3 regions of the Mycobacterium sp. ELW1 genome follow, and region 1 is predicted to be linked to each of the others. Evidence: predicted binding sites of a transcription regulator. Region 1 holds the regulator's gene; each other region holds the start of a gene.
The links. Region 1 encodes LexA, which represses DNA repair genes until DNA is damaged. Its sites were predicted from a motif close to CGAACANNTGTTCG; they were not measured.

Region 1 (4,901 bases):
CGGCATCAACTCCGATCTGGTGATCGTGGTGGCCCAGACCGACCCCGAGAAGGGCGCGCTGGGCTTCTCACTGCTGGTCGTCGAGCGCGGCATGGAGGGCTTCGAGCGTGGCCGCCACCTGGACAAGATCGGCCTGGACGCGCAGGACACGGCCGAACTGTCCTTCACCGACGTCAAGGTCCCTGTCGAGAACCTCCTCGGCGAGGAGGGCCAGGGCTTCATCTACCTGATGCAGAACCTGCCGCAGGAGCGCCTGAACATCGCGGTGATGGCGGCTGCCGCCATGGAGAGCGTCCTCGAACAGACCCTGCAGTACACCAAGGAGCGCAAGGCGTTCGGCAAGCCGATCGGCAGCCAGCAGAACAGCCGCTTCCTGCTGGCCGAGTTGGCCACCGAAGCCACCGCCATCCGCATCATGGTCGACGAGTTCATCCGGCTGCACCTCGACGGCAAGCTGACCGCCGAGCAGGCCTCGATGGCCAAGTGGTACGCGGCCGAGAAGCAGGTTCATCTCGTCGACCGCTGCCTGCAGTTGCACGGCGGTTATGGCTACATGCGCGAATATCCGGTGGCCAAGGCCTACCTCGATGCCCGCGTCCAGACGATTTACGGCGGCACCACCGAGATCATGAAAGAGATCATCGGCCGCAGCCTGGGCGTCTGACCCCGCAAGCGGGGCTGAACTGCGGTTTTGGTTCCCCGTCACTCGGCTGCCGAAGCGGAGGGCGCTGGTGATGCGCCCCGGTTTGTCCTGGGGATTTCGGGTGTTTTCCCCCGTCAACGCGTCGGTTATCTCGTCGAAACGCCGCGTGTCGTGAGGTGCTGAAGCACAGTTGACGCGGAGGATGAGGGGAAGCATCTTGACCGACACTGCGGGGAGAGTGCATGACCAGGCTTGGAAGTCGTCTCAGTAGAGGCGTCGGGCGGATGGCGCTCGGCGTCTTCGCGACGGCTGCGGCCGCGCTGCTGTGGGCGCCCGGGGCGATCGCGAGTCCGGAAACCGATGCGGGCGACGCCATCAATCAGGCGTGGGAGACCGCAGGCGGCGATGGTTCGCCGGTAGGCACCAAGGACGGCGACGTCTACGCCGTCGGCGACGGATTCGCGCAGAACTTCAGCGGCGGCAAGATCTTCTTCACTCCGGCCACCGGCGCCCACCTGCTCTTCGGGGCAGTCCTGGACAAGTACCAGGCGCTCGGCGGTGCCGCCGACAGCGACCTCGGATTCCCCACCATCGACGCGGTCGCGGGTCTGGTCGGGCCGGACAGCCAGGTCAGCACGTTCAGTGCCAGCGACAAGCCGGCCATTTTCTGGACACCCGCGACCGGCGCGTGGGTGGTACGCGGCGCCATCAACGCGGCGTGGGACAAGCTCGGTGGCTCGGCAGGCACGATGGGCGTCCCCACCGAGGATGAGACCTTCAACGGCACGGTGATCAGCCAGAAGTTCACCGGCGGCGAGATCTCCTATGACACCGCCGCGAAGACTTTCACCACCGTGCCGCCCGAGCTCGCTGGCAACTTGACCGGTGTCGAGGTACCCAGCGACGCGACGACGGCGATCAACCAGGCCTGGCGGGCCGCCGGGGGCCTCGCGGGACCGCTCGGTGCCCGCCAAGGAGCCCAGCAGGCCATCGGCACCGACGGCGCCGCCCAGGATTACGCGGGCGGCAAGATCTTCTACTCACCGGCCACCGGCGCGCATGCGGTGACGGGCGCGATCCTGGCCAAGTACGAGGCGCAGGGTGGGCCGACCGGCGACCTGGGCCTGCCGACCGGGACCGAAGCCGACGGCGGCGCGCCCAACAGCCGGGTCAGCGCCTTCAGCGCCGCTGACAAACCGGTGATCTTCTGGACGCCCGACAACGGCGCCATCGTGGTGCGCGGTGCGATCAACGCCGCCTGGACCAAGCTGGGCGGGGCAACTGGCAAGCTGGGAGTGCCGACCGGCGAGCAGAGCGTCAACGGCGACACCGTGACGCAGAAGTTCAGTGGTGGCGAAATCTCCTGGAACAAGGCCAGCAACACGTTCACGACCAAACCGCCGGAGCTCGCCGGTTCGCTGTCCGGCGTTCAGGTTCCGGCTGCCGGGCCGCAGGCCGGCCAGTCGGGCGCCAAGTCCGGCAGCGGTTCCACCTTCCACTGGTGGTGGCTGCTGATCATCGTCCCGGTCCTGTTGTTGCTGGCCGTGATCGGCCTGGGCGTGCTGTGGCTGCAGCGCCGCCGTAGCGGTGGCGAGGAGATCGACGACGACTTCGAGGACTACGACGACGACGATCACTGGCCCAGTGAGGTGGCCGGTGAGGCCGACGCGGCGGCGGCCTCGCGCTTCTCGACCTATCCCGACGGCGGCGTCCCGCAGGTCGCCGCTGCGCCGGGCTTCGGCTGGGCGCCCGAGGGAGACGAGAAGTCTCAACCCGGACCCGAGGACGTGTTCGACGGCGATCAGGACGCCATCGACACCACGCCGACCCGCATTCCCGCCGAGGCTGCCGAAACCGGCGGGTACGAGGCTGAGGAAGCCGACGAGGTGCCCGCGGAACTCGAGTACGCCGAGGTCGAGGAAGTCGAAGACGACGACGAATCGAGCGATTCAGGCCGGCATGCGGCGGTGAATCTCGGAGAGTCGCAATCGATGTGGCGACTCGACATGGGCGAGCTCGGCACGCCGCGGCGTCGTCGCGCCGCGGAGCCGGAGACCCCACTGGCGCCCGAGCCGGCACCGGAGGAGATTCTCGAGTCCGACGTCGTCGACATCGAGGAAGAAGACTCCACCCAGCCGGCAGAGGTCCTGCAGTCCGACGTGCACGCCGAAGCCGCAGCCAATCGCCCGGCGATCCACCTTCCGCTGTCGGATCCGTATCAGGCGCCCGAGGGGTATGTGGTCAAGGCCAATACGCATTCGGGGCTGTACTACACCCCGGACTCGGCGCTCTACGACCACACCGTGCCCGAAGTGTGGTTCGCCAGTGAGGAACTCGCGCAGGCGAACGGATTCCACAAGGCGGAGTGAGGCTTCCGCCCCCGTCCGCTAGACCTTGCGCAGAACGGTGACGACCTTGCCGAGGATCGCGGCGTCGTTACCGGGAATCGGGTCGAACGCCGGGTTGTGCGGCATCAACCAGACCTGACCGCCGGTGCGCTTGAACGTCTTCACCGTGGCCTCGCCGTCGATCATCGCCGCGACGATGTCGCCGTTGTCGGCCACATTCTGCTGACGGACCACGACCCAGTCGCCGTCGCAGATCGCGGCGTCGATCATGGACTCACCGACGACCTTGAGCAGGAACAGCGACCCGTCGCCGACCAACTCGCGCGGTAGCGGGAACACATCCTCGACGGCTTGCTCGGCGAGGATCGGGCCGCCGGCAGCGATCCGGCCGAGCACTGGCACAAAGGTCGGCTCGGGCAGCGTGTCCGAACCGGCGACCTCGGTGCGCACGGTGCTCACCGCGTCGTCGGCTCCGCGCACGTCCACCGCACGCGGCCGGTTGGCATCGCGGCGCAGATAGCCCTTGCGCTCCAGAGTGCGCAGCTGGTGGGCCACCGATGACGTGGAAGTGAGCCCGACGGCGTCGCCGATCTCACGGATGCTGGGGGGATAGCCGCGGCTGGTGACTGAGGCGCGGATTACGTCGAGGATGGTTCGCTGCCGCTCGGTCAGCCCGGATGTCTCACTGCGCTCGCTCATGGGGCCGAATCTAGCCGGGCCCGCGTCAAAATTCAAACATTTGTTCGACCGTGTCGCGATTCTGCGTTCTCGGCGGCCGGCGGAACAGAACTTGTCGGTGGTCGGATTTATTCTTCGAACACGCTCGCTCACATGTTCGGTGTTCGAACGCATGATCGAGTATATTTCGAACACAAGAGCGAACCGGGGCGGCCCTGAAGGAAGGACACGGACGTGACAGTCATCGATGATCGACAGGTTTACATCTCGGCACCGGTGTACCGGCGGACAGCCGGCGCGCCCGTTGTGCCTGCTCGGCGCCGCCCGGCCGGCGGCCGCGCGCATCGGCCGTACCCGGCACGGCCGGCGATCACGCCGATGCAGTACCGCGGCACCGGTGTCGCGTTCTCCCGGGCACCGCATACCCGCCGGCCGGTCAGCACCGCGGTCACGATCGCGCTGGCCGGGGTGGCCGCGCTGATCACGCTGTGGCTGGGCTTGGTCGGGCACTTCAGCGCCACGCCGGCGGCCACCGAGCAGATGCCGGATCAGCTCGCCGTCGTCCAGGTCCAGGCGGGGGAGACGTTGCAGCAGCTGGCCGGGCGGGTCGCACCGGATGCGCCCGCCGGACAGGTGGCGCAGCGCATCCGCGACCTGAACAAGCTCGAGTCGGCGTCGCTGGACGCCGGGCAGACGCTGATCGCGCCGATCGGCTGACGGCCGTGCCGGCCGCAGCCGCTCCCGCGGGCGGCGCAGGTAGGCTCTCAATGGTTCGACGTATCGGGCCACTGAGCGAAGGAGCGGTCATGCACTGTCCGTTCTGCCGCAACCCGGACTCCCGCGTTGTCGATTCCCGCGAGACCGATGAAGGCCAGGCCATTCGGCGTCGCCGCTCCTGTCCGGAGTGCGGCCGGCGGTTCACCACTGTGGAGACCGCGGTGCTGGCGGTCGTGAAGCGCAGCGGCGTCACCGAGCCGTTCAGCCGGGAAAAAGTCGTCAGCGGCGTTCGCCGCGCCTGCCAGGGCCGCGACGTCGATGACGACGCGCTCAATCTGCTGGCGCAGCAGGTAGAGGACACGGTGCGGGCCGCCGGCTCGCCCGAGATCCCCAGCAATGAGGTCGGACTCGCCATCCTCGGCCCGCTTCGTGAACTCGACGAGGTCGCCTACCTGCGATTCGCGTCGGTGTACCGCTCGTTCAGCTCAGCTGAGGACTTCGAGCGCGAGATCGAG
Region 2 (4,901 bases), 160 kb from region 1:
CCGGGGCCGACGCCAGCAGCACTGCCGCCGCCGCGAGCATGGAACCGACACCCGCGAACACCAGGGCAGCGCCGATCCCGGTGTGCCCCAAGGTGATTGCGACGATACCCACGATGCTGACGATCGCCAGGAACAGGTTGTAGAAACCCTGGTTGAGCGCCATCAGTTTGGTGGTCTCGGCTTCCTCGGCGGTGGTGCCGAACGTCTTGCGGGTGCGCGGCGACGTCCAGGTCAACGACTCCATCGTGAAGATGTAGACGTGCAGCAGCGCGGCGAGGCCGGCGAAAACCAAGGCGGCGATGATCATCGGCGCTCCCATCACTCGAATAGGCCGGACTGGCCGAGCCCACTGGCCCGCGGCGGCGCAACCATACCCAGGTGGGTCCAGGCTAATGGCGTGGCCACCCGCCCACGGGGAGTCCGCGCGATCATTCCGGCGCGGACCAGGAACGGCTCGCACACTTCTTCGACCGTGGTGGCTTCCTCCCCCACCGCGACGGCCAGGGTGGACACCCCGACCGGGCCACCGCCGAAGCTCCGGGTGAGCGCGGAGAGCACCGCGCGATCCAGCCGGTCCAGGCCGAGTTCGTCGACGTCATAGACGGCCAGCGCGGCCTTGGCGATATCGCGGGTGATCACCCCGTCGGCGCGCACCTCGGCGTAGTCGCGCACCCGCCGCAGCAGGCGGTTGGCAATACGGGGTGTCCCCCGCGAGCGGCGGGCGATCTCGGAGCCGGCCTCGGATCCCAGTTCGATGCCGAGGATCCCGGCCGAGCGGGCCAGTACCCGTTCCAGTTCCGGCGGTTCGTAGAAGTCCATGTGCGCGGTGAACCCGAAGCGATCACGCAGGGGTCCGGTCAGCGCACCGGAGCGGGTGGTCGCGCCGACCAGGGTGAACGGCGCAACCTCCAACGGAATCGACGTCGCCCCAGGGCCTTTCCCGACGACGACGTCGACCCGAAAGTCCTCCATGGCCAGGTACAGCATCTCCTCGGCGGGCCGGGCGATGCGATGGATCTCGTCGATGAACAGCACGTCGCCCTCGACCAGGTTGGACAGCATCGCGGCGAGGTCACCGGCGCGTTCCAGGGCCGGCCCGGACGTCACCCGCAACGCGGAGCCCAGCTCGGCGGCGATGATCATCGCCAGTGATGTCTTGCCCAGCCCCGGCGGCCCGGACAACAGGATGTGATCCGGTGTGCCGCCGCGGTTCTTGGCGCCCTCGAGGACCAGCTGCAGCTGCTCGCGCACCCGCGGCTGGCCGATGAACTCGCCCAGCGAGCGCGGCCGCAGGCTGGCGTCGACGTCACCTTCACCGACGGTCAGCGCCGGCGACACGTCGCGATCGACTGCCTCGTCGTCCTCGTCGTCGAATCTGCTCACTTGGTCTTTCCTAGTAGCGACAACGCCGCACGCAATGCCGTGGAGGTGTTGGCCTCACCGTCGGCCGCCAAAACCTTGTCGGTGGCCTCCTCGGCCTGCTTGATCGCGAAGCCAAGTCCGACAAGGGCTTCCACCACGGGGGTGCGCACCGCGTGCCCGGTGGCCGCGGCCACGCCCGCACCACCGGCGACCGCGCCGATCTTGTCCCGCAGTTCCAGCACCATACGTTCGGCACCACGCTTGCCGATGCCGGGCACCCGGGTCAATGCCGTCACGTCGCCGTCGGCCAGCGCCTGACGCAGCGCGGTCGCGTCATAGACGGCCAGTGTCGCCAATGCGATCTTGGGGCCGACGCCGGAGACCCCGAGCAGGGTCGAGAACAGGTCGCGCGCATCGGAGTCGGCGAATCCGTACAGGGTTTGGGAGTCCTCGCGGACGATCATCGCGGTGATCAACCGAGCCTCACTGCCGCGGCGCAGCGTCGCGAGCGTCGACGGGGTGGCCATCACCTTGTAGCCGACGCCGGCGGCCTCGATGACGACGTGATCGAGGGCGATGTCGAGGACCTCGCCCCGTACCGAGGCGATCACTTGGCTGCCTTCAGGGTGCGCGCCGACTTCAGCCGGGCCTGGTAAGCCCGCTTCTGTTCGGCGGCCATCGCCTCGGCTTGCGCCATGCGGGCGATCATCGGGGCGCGCCAGCAGTGGCAGATCGCCAGGGCCAGTGCGTCGGCGGCGTCCGCCGGGGTCGGTTTCTGCTGCAGCTGCAGGATGCGGGTGACCATCGTGGTGACCTGGGCCTTGTCGGCGCGCCCGTTCCCGGTGACGGCTGCCTTGACCTCGCTGGGGGTGTGGAAATGCACGTCGATACCGCGGCGGGCGGCGGCCAGTGCGATCACCCCACCGGCCTGCGCGGTGCCCATCGCGGTGTTGGCGTTCTGGTTGGCGAACACCCGCTCGATCGCCACGACATCGGGCTGATGGGTGTCCATCCAATGGTCGACGGTGTCGCTGATGGTCAGCAGCCGACGCTGCAACGGCTCGTCGGACGGCGTGCGCACCACATCGACGTCCAGCGCGATGACCTGGCGGCCACCTCGGCTCTCGATCATCGAGAGTCCGCAGCGCGTCAACCCAGGGTCGACTCCCATCACCCGCACGGATCGCCTTCCGACTACGAACAGCTGTTCGATCACAGTAGCGGGCCGCGCGGACAGGACCGGTCAGGACACGCTGTCTCCCGCGCGTGGTTATGGTCGGTCCATGGGCGGCCCCGACGCATTCCATCCCGACTTGTCCGGAACCGAGCCGGTTCGCAATCAAGTGCGCCATATCCGCGCCGGTGACCTCGACGGCGGCACCGGTCAGACCGACGGCATGCAGCGCTTCGCCGCGATCAGCGGCGCGACGGTCGGGGCGGAAAAGCTGTGGATGGGCGAGACCCACGTCGGGCCCGGCGTGGCGTCGGCCAACCATCACCACGGGGAGTCGGAGACCGCCATCTTCGTGCGCAGCGGGCACCCGCAGTTCGTCTTCCACGACGGTGTGGACGAAGTGCGAATCAGCACCGCGCCGGGCGACTACATCTTCGTGCCGCCGCATCTGCCGCACCGCGAGGAGAACCCCGACCTGGAGGAGCCGGCCGTCGTCGTGATCTCGCGCAGCACGCAGGAGGCCATCGTGGTCAATCTGGAGCGGCTGTATCCGCTGTGAGCCTCGACGACATCACCGAAGACCACGGACGGCCGCGCAGTGAGCAGTCCCGCTCGGCGGTCGTCCGCGCGACGTCGGAGTTGTTGCACGAGTTCGGTCTGCGGGCCATGACCACCGAGCAGATAGCGGCCCGCAGCGGCGCCAGTAAGGCCACGATCTACAAGTGGTGGCCCAACAAGTACGGCGTGGCGATCGACGCGTTCTTCTCGGAGCTGCAAGCCGACTCCCCCGACCCCGACACCGGTTCGGCCCGAACGGATTTCACGGTCTGGCTGCGGGGACTGTGCCGCTTCTATTCCGGCCCCAGCGGGCGGGTGTTCGCGCAACTGTTCGGGGAAGCGCAATTCGACCCCGAGGTCGCCACCGCTCTGCGTGACGGTCTGATCCGCTCGCGCCGTGCCGCGCTCGAATCCATCTGGGAGCGCGGGGTGGCCCGCGACGAGCTACGCGGCGATATCGATGCCGGGGTCGCGATCGACCTGATCATCGGACCCGCCCTGTACCGGTTGATGGCCGGCCACGCGGAACTGGATGACACCGCCGCCGATGCGATCGTCGACGCGGCGTTGCGCGGGCTGTCCCGGTGAGCCAGTTCACCGGCGCGGATGGGACTAATCGCCACAGCGCGGGCGCTATACATTTCGAAACTGTACGTTCAGTTTTGAAGGAGTCCTCATGACACTCACCATCCGTCTCGCCGCCGGCCTCGTGGCCGCGGGCATCGCGGGCGCGGTCCTCTCCGCTCCGGTTGCCGCGGCGGCCGACGATCCGCACATGGTCTGCACCGTCGTCAGCGATGGCAACAGCCAATGCGAGACACCGGGCAACGCCCAGCTCACCGCCTCACCACAGGATGTGCCGTACCCGACGCTATATCCGTTTCTGCTCGGCGGCGGACTGATCTTTCACGACGGATCCGGCCACGGAATGCGTTGATCAGACCTCGGTGGTGAACGGGGTCAGCGACCCCTCCCGCGCGGACAGGACCGGTCAGGACACGCTGTAGGGCATGCCATCGCGCAGCGTCTGGATGATCTCCTCCATCCGCGCACGGGAGCGCGCCCAACCCTTCACCTTCTCGCGGCCGATTTCCTCACCGTCTCGCGTCGTGATGATCGTCCACGGCACCCCGCACCATTTGGCCAACAGCCAGAACGGCCACATCACCATGAACGGCAGCACGATGAGGAAGATCAGCGCGTCGAGGGTGGCGAAGCCGGTCTCCCAGGGGATCGTCTTCCACCACCAGCGACGCACCGACCAGCTGGACCCGTCAGGGTCGGTCACCGTCAGCTGAGACATCGTCACCTCCGATTCGTTGCCCGCAGCGTACGGTTTTGTTCCATGGCGACGGGCGATTCCCGCACAGTACGAAGCTTTTGCCGGGTGTGCCCGTCGGTGTGCGGCATCCTCGTCGAGATCGACGATGAGCAGGTGGTGGCCGTCCACGGCGACCGGGACAATCCCTTCTCCGGTGGCTACACCTGCCCGAAGGGCCGCGCGCTGCCGCTGATCCACCACCATCCGGACCGACTCGAGCGGCCGATGATGCGCGACGGCGGGCAGCTGACCGAAACCAGCTGGGAGGCTTGCCTCGACGATCTCGGCGCCCGATTGCGCGACATCATCGCCGAGCACGGTCCGGCGGCGGTCGCCGTCAACTTCGGCACCGGCATCGGGATGGACGCCGCCGGCTACCGCACCGCCGAGGCACTGCACCGCGCGATCGGCACGCCCGCGAAATTCAGCCCACTGACGATCGATGGCACCGCCAAGGTTCTGATCGCGGAGCTGATGGGCGGCTCG
Region 3 (4,901 bases), 780 kb from region 1:
CCCGGGCGCGGTACTGGTCGGCGGGACCGTGGTGGGCCGTGGCGCCGAGATCGGGCCGGGTGTCCGCCTGGACGGCGCGGTCATCTTCGACGGGGCGCACATCGAGGCGGGCTCGGTCGTGGAGCGGTCGATCATCGGCGCCGGCGCGCGGATCGGTCCGCGCGCGTTACTGCGCGACGCCATCATCGGCGATGGCGCGAACATCGGTGCGCGCTGCGAACTCCTGCGCGGTGCGCGGGTGTGGCCGGGAGTTGTCATCCCGGACTGCGGTGTTCGCTACTCGTCCGACATCTAGACCCGCGAGCGGCCGACCGACACCAGGTGTGAGACCGCCGAGTCGATGCCGTCGGGCAGTGCGTCGATCGGCCACCACCGCAGATCGAGCGATTCGTCGCTGATCTCGATGGTCGCGTCCGCGGGTGCGCGGGCGATGAACTGGAGATCCAGGTGCCGGGTGGGCACTCCCAGCGAGCAGGTCAGTGCGTGAACGTGGATGGCGCCCAACGACGTGTCGATGCGCAGGCCGTCGATCCCGGACTCTTCAGCGGCCTCCCGCATCGCGGCCGCGACGATGTCGGCGTCGGAGTCTTCGCAATGGCCGCCGAGCTGAACCCAGCGACCGAGCCGCGGATGCAGGGTGAGCAGCACCTGGTCGCCGGTGTGGTTGACCACCAACGCCGAGGCCGTGATATGGCCTGGGACGCATGCCCGCTCGCAGGCATCGGGGCGGGCGAGCAGAAAGGCCAGGACGGACTGACGCAGCGAATCCTGGCAGTCGTCCGGCGCATCCCATTCGGTCAGCAGCTCGATGGCCGACTCCCGCACGCTCACTTGCGCACCAGCAGATCGCCGACCGGTGCCGGATTGCGGGGTTCGGGCGGTTCGACCGGATAGCCGATGGCGACGGCACCCAGCGGTTCCCAATCAGGCGGTAGATCAAGGATTTCCCGGACCAGCTCGGCCGCGAAGATGGTCGAGCCGATCCAGCAGCTGCCCACGCCGCGCACGGCCAGCGCCACCAGGAGTGCTTGTACCGCGGCTCCGACCGCGACGGTGAACATCGTGTGCTCGGCCTGGGTGCGGTCCGGGTCGGGATAGCTGTGGGCGCCCTCGGGCACCAGGAACGGGATGACGACCTCTGGTGCGTCGTAGAGGATCTGGCCGCGGGCGACTCGCCGTTCGACGGCGTCGGCGGGCTTGCCGTCGCCGGAAAGATCCTTGCGCCAGGCGTCTTTCATCCGGTCCAGCAGTGTGATGCGACGGCCATGGTCCTGCAACCAGACGAACCGCACCGGCCGGGTGTGATGCGGGGCCGGTGCGGTGAGTGCTTCGGCGACGGCGTCTTCGATGAGCGTGTGGTCGACCGGCTCCGGCGCGAACTGTCGCACCGAGCGGCGCAACAGCTGGGCCTGGCGGCGCCCGAGTTCCAGCGACTCGGCGGTGCCCAGCCAGAACAGATCGTCCTCACCGCCGCGCACCAGGCGCGCCGCGGTGGACCCGTCGTCGTCGAGCTCGAGGCCACGGACTACCGCGACCGGCACGGCGGTCAGCTTGCCCTTCACCAGGTCGGCGGCGGCGGCGATCTCGTCGGCGACGGCGACTTCGGTGACCACCAACTCGTTGCCGTGCCGGTCGACGGCGCCGGCGTATCCGTAGAGGACAGGCAGCCCGGCGGAGCCGATCGCGGCGTCGGTCTGGCCGTTTCGCCAGGCCCGACCCATGGTGTCGGTGACCAGGACCGCGACATTCACGCCGAGCCGCTCGCGCAATGCCGTGCGCAGCGCGGCAGCGCTGCGGTCGGGATCGATCGGCAGCAGGGCCAATTCGGTTGACCCGACGTTGGAGCCGTCGACGCCCGCGGCCGCCTGCACGATGCCGTTGCGGTTCTCGGTGATCAGCGTCCGACCTTTGCGGGCCAGCACCCGCACGGCCTCATCGTCGATGATCTTGCGGCGCAGCGCGTCCCGTTCGTCGGGGTCCGCCGGCGCCGCGACGATGCGACCCTCGCACTTGGACATCACCTTGCTGGTGACCACGACGACGTCGCCGTCGCGCAGCCATGGTGCCGCCGAACTGAGGGCGCCGGCCAGATCGTCGCCGGGGCGGAACTCCGGAAGCCCGGGGACGGGCAGGATTTCGACGGGAGCCGCGCTACCGTGGTCGCCGCTCGGCGGCGCCGTTGGACTTGAGCCGATCACCGCTGTACCCCGGCCAATTCGAGCCCGGCGCGCACCATTTCGGCGGTGGCCGCCGGGTCCGACATCAGCAGCGGTATCGAGTGCACCGTCAGGCCGGCTACGTCGGCGTGATCGCCTTCGGAAACCAGCCAGTAGTCCAGGATTCCGGTCGCCGAGCGTGCGCCGTAGTGGCGGGCGACGGCGTGCGAGGAGGTTTCGACCCCGATCACCGATAGGCATTCGTCGGCCATGCCGCGCAACGGCTTTCCGCCGATGATGGGGGAGTAGCCGACGACCGGGGCGGGTGTGGAGCGCAGCGCGGCGCGGACACCGGGGATGGCGAGGATTGCTCCGATGCTCACCACCGGGTTCGACGGGGCGAGCATGACGACGTCGGCTTCGGTGATCGCGTCGACGACACCGGGCCCGGCAGTGGCGTTTTCGGACCCCACGAACGCGAAACTGTGAGTGGGCACCTGGGCCCGGTAGCGCACCCACCACTCCTGGAAGTGGATGGCTTTGCGGTCCCCGGTGTCGGGATCGTCGATCACAACGTGGGTTTCGCACCGGTCGTCACTGGCCGGCAGGAGCGTGGCCCCCGGCTGCCAGCGGTGGCACAGCGCCTCGGTCACCTGCGACAGGGGATATCCCGCACGCAGCATCTGACTTCGCACCAGATGTGTGGCGAGGTCGCGGTCGCCCAGGCCGAACCAATCGGGTTGGACACCGTAGGCCGCCAATTCTTCTTTCGCGTGCCACGTCTCGTTGCGATGTCCCCAGCCGCGCTCGGGGTCGATACCTCCACCTAAGGTGTACATGCAGGTGTCGAGGTCGGGACAGATGCGCACACCGTGCATCCATGCGTCATCGCCGATGTTGACCACGGCCGTCAGCGCGTGATCAAGATCGCCTGTGGCTCCGGATATCTGGCCGGCGAACTGGCCCAGGCCGAGCAATCGCTGTACGCCCAGCAGGAAGCGGGCGCCCCCGACGCCGCCGACCAGAACGGTGATCTTCACACCGATCGACACTAGGCGGTCGGCCGTTTCGGCGACGAACGCGGTCACGATCGCGTCACTCCGAGGACACGCCGGGGCATCGACTCGCCGAATTATCCAAGGGAAATGGTATTAATTTCGGTTCAATCGCTTGACCGGGCCACTGCATAAGTGTCTAATCACATCAGTGTCATTTCCCGGTCGGACCAGCCGGTTTCGGTGTCCCAGACCGCGATTCGACCAAGTGTTCGAACGAGTTGGGCACACTTCAATAGTGGGCGACATGCAAAAGATCTACGAAACCAGGTGAGGAGGCGGAAATGTCCTATGAGCACGTGTTCGGCACGATGGGGTTGCCGCAGTCCATTACCGGTTCGCAGACGATGGGGGTAATGGCACGCGCTCACTTGAGTTTGGTGCCAGACCCGATCATCGATGCGACGCCGGATTCGGCCGATGACGAAGACCAGTGGCAGGAACGCGCGCTGTGCGCGCAGACCGATCCCGAAGCGTTCTTCCCCGAGAAGGGCGGTTCCACCCGCGAGGCCAAGCGGATCTGCTTGGGCTGCGAGGTCCGTGAGTCGTGCCTTGAGTACGCCTTGGCCAACGATGAGCGCTTCGGTATCTGGGGCGGACTCTCCGAGCGGGAGCGTCGTCGCCTCAAGCGCGGCATCATCTGACGACGACCGCTGGTCGGAGACTCCGACTCAGTCGTCGTCAATGGTCGGGTCGATGACCGACGGCTCGACCCCGAGATAGGTGGCCACCTGCGCCACCAGAATCTCGTGAAGAAGATCGGTCAGATCGATCGAGTCCTTGGCCCGGCGCTCGATCGGCTTGCGAAACAGTACAATTCGGGCGCGTGTCGAGTTTCCGCGAACGTCCACTCCGGCTGGGATCAGCCGGGCCAACGCGATCGGCCCGTCGGCCACCACTTCCGCGGGCCACTGCACACTGTCCGGATCCTTCGGCGCGATGCGCGGGATCTCGTCGACGGCAACGTCCAGGCCGGTGAGCCGTTGTTGCCAGCGCCGCTCGATCGGCTCATAGGCTTCCAGCACCGCCATGTCGAACCGCTCCGCGCGACTGCGCCACCCAGGCACCGTGGGCGGCAGCAATGGACCCCGCATCTCACGCCCCCGGCGCGACCCCGGGCTGCCACCGGATCGGCCACCTCGCCGGGAGCTGCGGGAATCGGCCACGGATGTGATCGTAACGGTTGTGAATCGGCCGCCTGGCGGCTGCGCGTGTCCCCCGGCTACCTGTGAATGAACCGCGATAGCCTCACGGACGTGAATGTTCCTCGTCGCTGCTGCCGGCCTGGATGCCCCCAATATGCGGTGGCGACGCTGACGTTCGTCTACTCAGATTCGACTGCGGTCGTCGGGCCGCTGGCAATCTCCCGCGAACCGCATTCGTGGGATCTGTGCATCACTCATGCCAATCGGATCACCGCCCCACGCGGTTGGGAGCTGGTTCGCCACGCCGGGCCGCTGCCGGAGTTCCCCGATGAGGATGACCTCGTCGCCCTCGCCGACGCAGTCCGGGAAGGCCGTGAGTTGCCGGCGCGGCCGCCGATCGCCGGGTTCTCCGATCCCAGCGGCGCCGCGCATGCGCCCGCGACCGGAACTCCGATAATGCCGGCGGCTGCGCATCGACCGACGACCGCCGGCCGCCGCCGTGGGCACCTGCGGGTACTGCCGGACCCCACCGACTGACCCGATAG

Region 2: the regulator LexA is predicted to act here: its motif matches at 2,560-2,573, upstream of ruvC (crossover junction endodeoxyribonuclease RuvC).
Region 3: the regulator LexA is predicted to act here: its motif matches at 3,413-3,426, upstream of cofD (2-phospho-L-lactate transferase).

What each region holds. Positions count from the first base shown of each region.
Region 1 covers NZ_CP032155.1:3,825,320-3,830,220, reverse strand. The annotation lists gene D3H54_RS18150 (acyl-CoA dehydrogenase family protein) at 1-664, shown strand, start outside; gene D3H54_RS18145 (LGFP repeat-containing protein) at 886-3,012, shown strand; gene lexA (transcriptional repressor LexA) at 3,031-3,690, opposite strand; gene D3H54_RS18135 (LysM peptidoglycan-binding domain-containing protein) at 3,904-4,386, shown strand; gene nrdR (transcriptional regulator NrdR) at 4,476-4,901, shown strand, end outside.
Region 2 covers NZ_CP032155.1:3,665,124-3,670,024, forward strand. The annotation lists gene D3H54_RS17290 (DUF1304 domain-containing protein) at 1-307, opposite strand, end outside; gene ruvB (Holliday junction branch migration DNA helicase RuvB) at 319-1,383, opposite strand; gene ruvA (Holliday junction branch migration protein RuvA) at 1,380-1,973, opposite strand; gene ruvC (crossover junction endodeoxyribonuclease RuvC) at 1,970-2,542, opposite strand; gene D3H54_RS17310 (cupin domain-containing protein) at 2,646-3,095, shown strand; gene D3H54_RS17315 (TetR/AcrR family transcriptional regulator) at 3,092-3,682, shown strand; gene D3H54_RS17320 (hypothetical protein) at 3,771-4,031, shown strand; gene D3H54_RS17325 (hypothetical protein) at 4,086-4,397, opposite strand; gene D3H54_RS17330 (molybdopterin-containing oxidoreductase family protein) at 4,440-4,901, shown strand, end outside.
Region 3 covers NZ_CP032155.1:4,600,592-4,605,492, reverse strand. The annotation lists gene manB (mannose-1-phosphate guanylyltransferase) at 1-295, shown strand, start outside; gene D3H54_RS21920 (NUDIX hydrolase) at 292-831, opposite strand; gene D3H54_RS21915 (coenzyme F420-0:L-glutamate ligase) at 828-2,195, opposite strand; gene cofD (2-phospho-L-lactate transferase) at 2,195-3,196, opposite strand; gene D3H54_RS21905 (WhiB family transcriptional regulator) at 3,496-3,855, shown strand; gene D3H54_RS21900 (metallopeptidase family protein) at 3,883-4,305, opposite strand; gene D3H54_RS21895 (DUF3499 domain-containing protein) at 4,468-4,893, shown strand.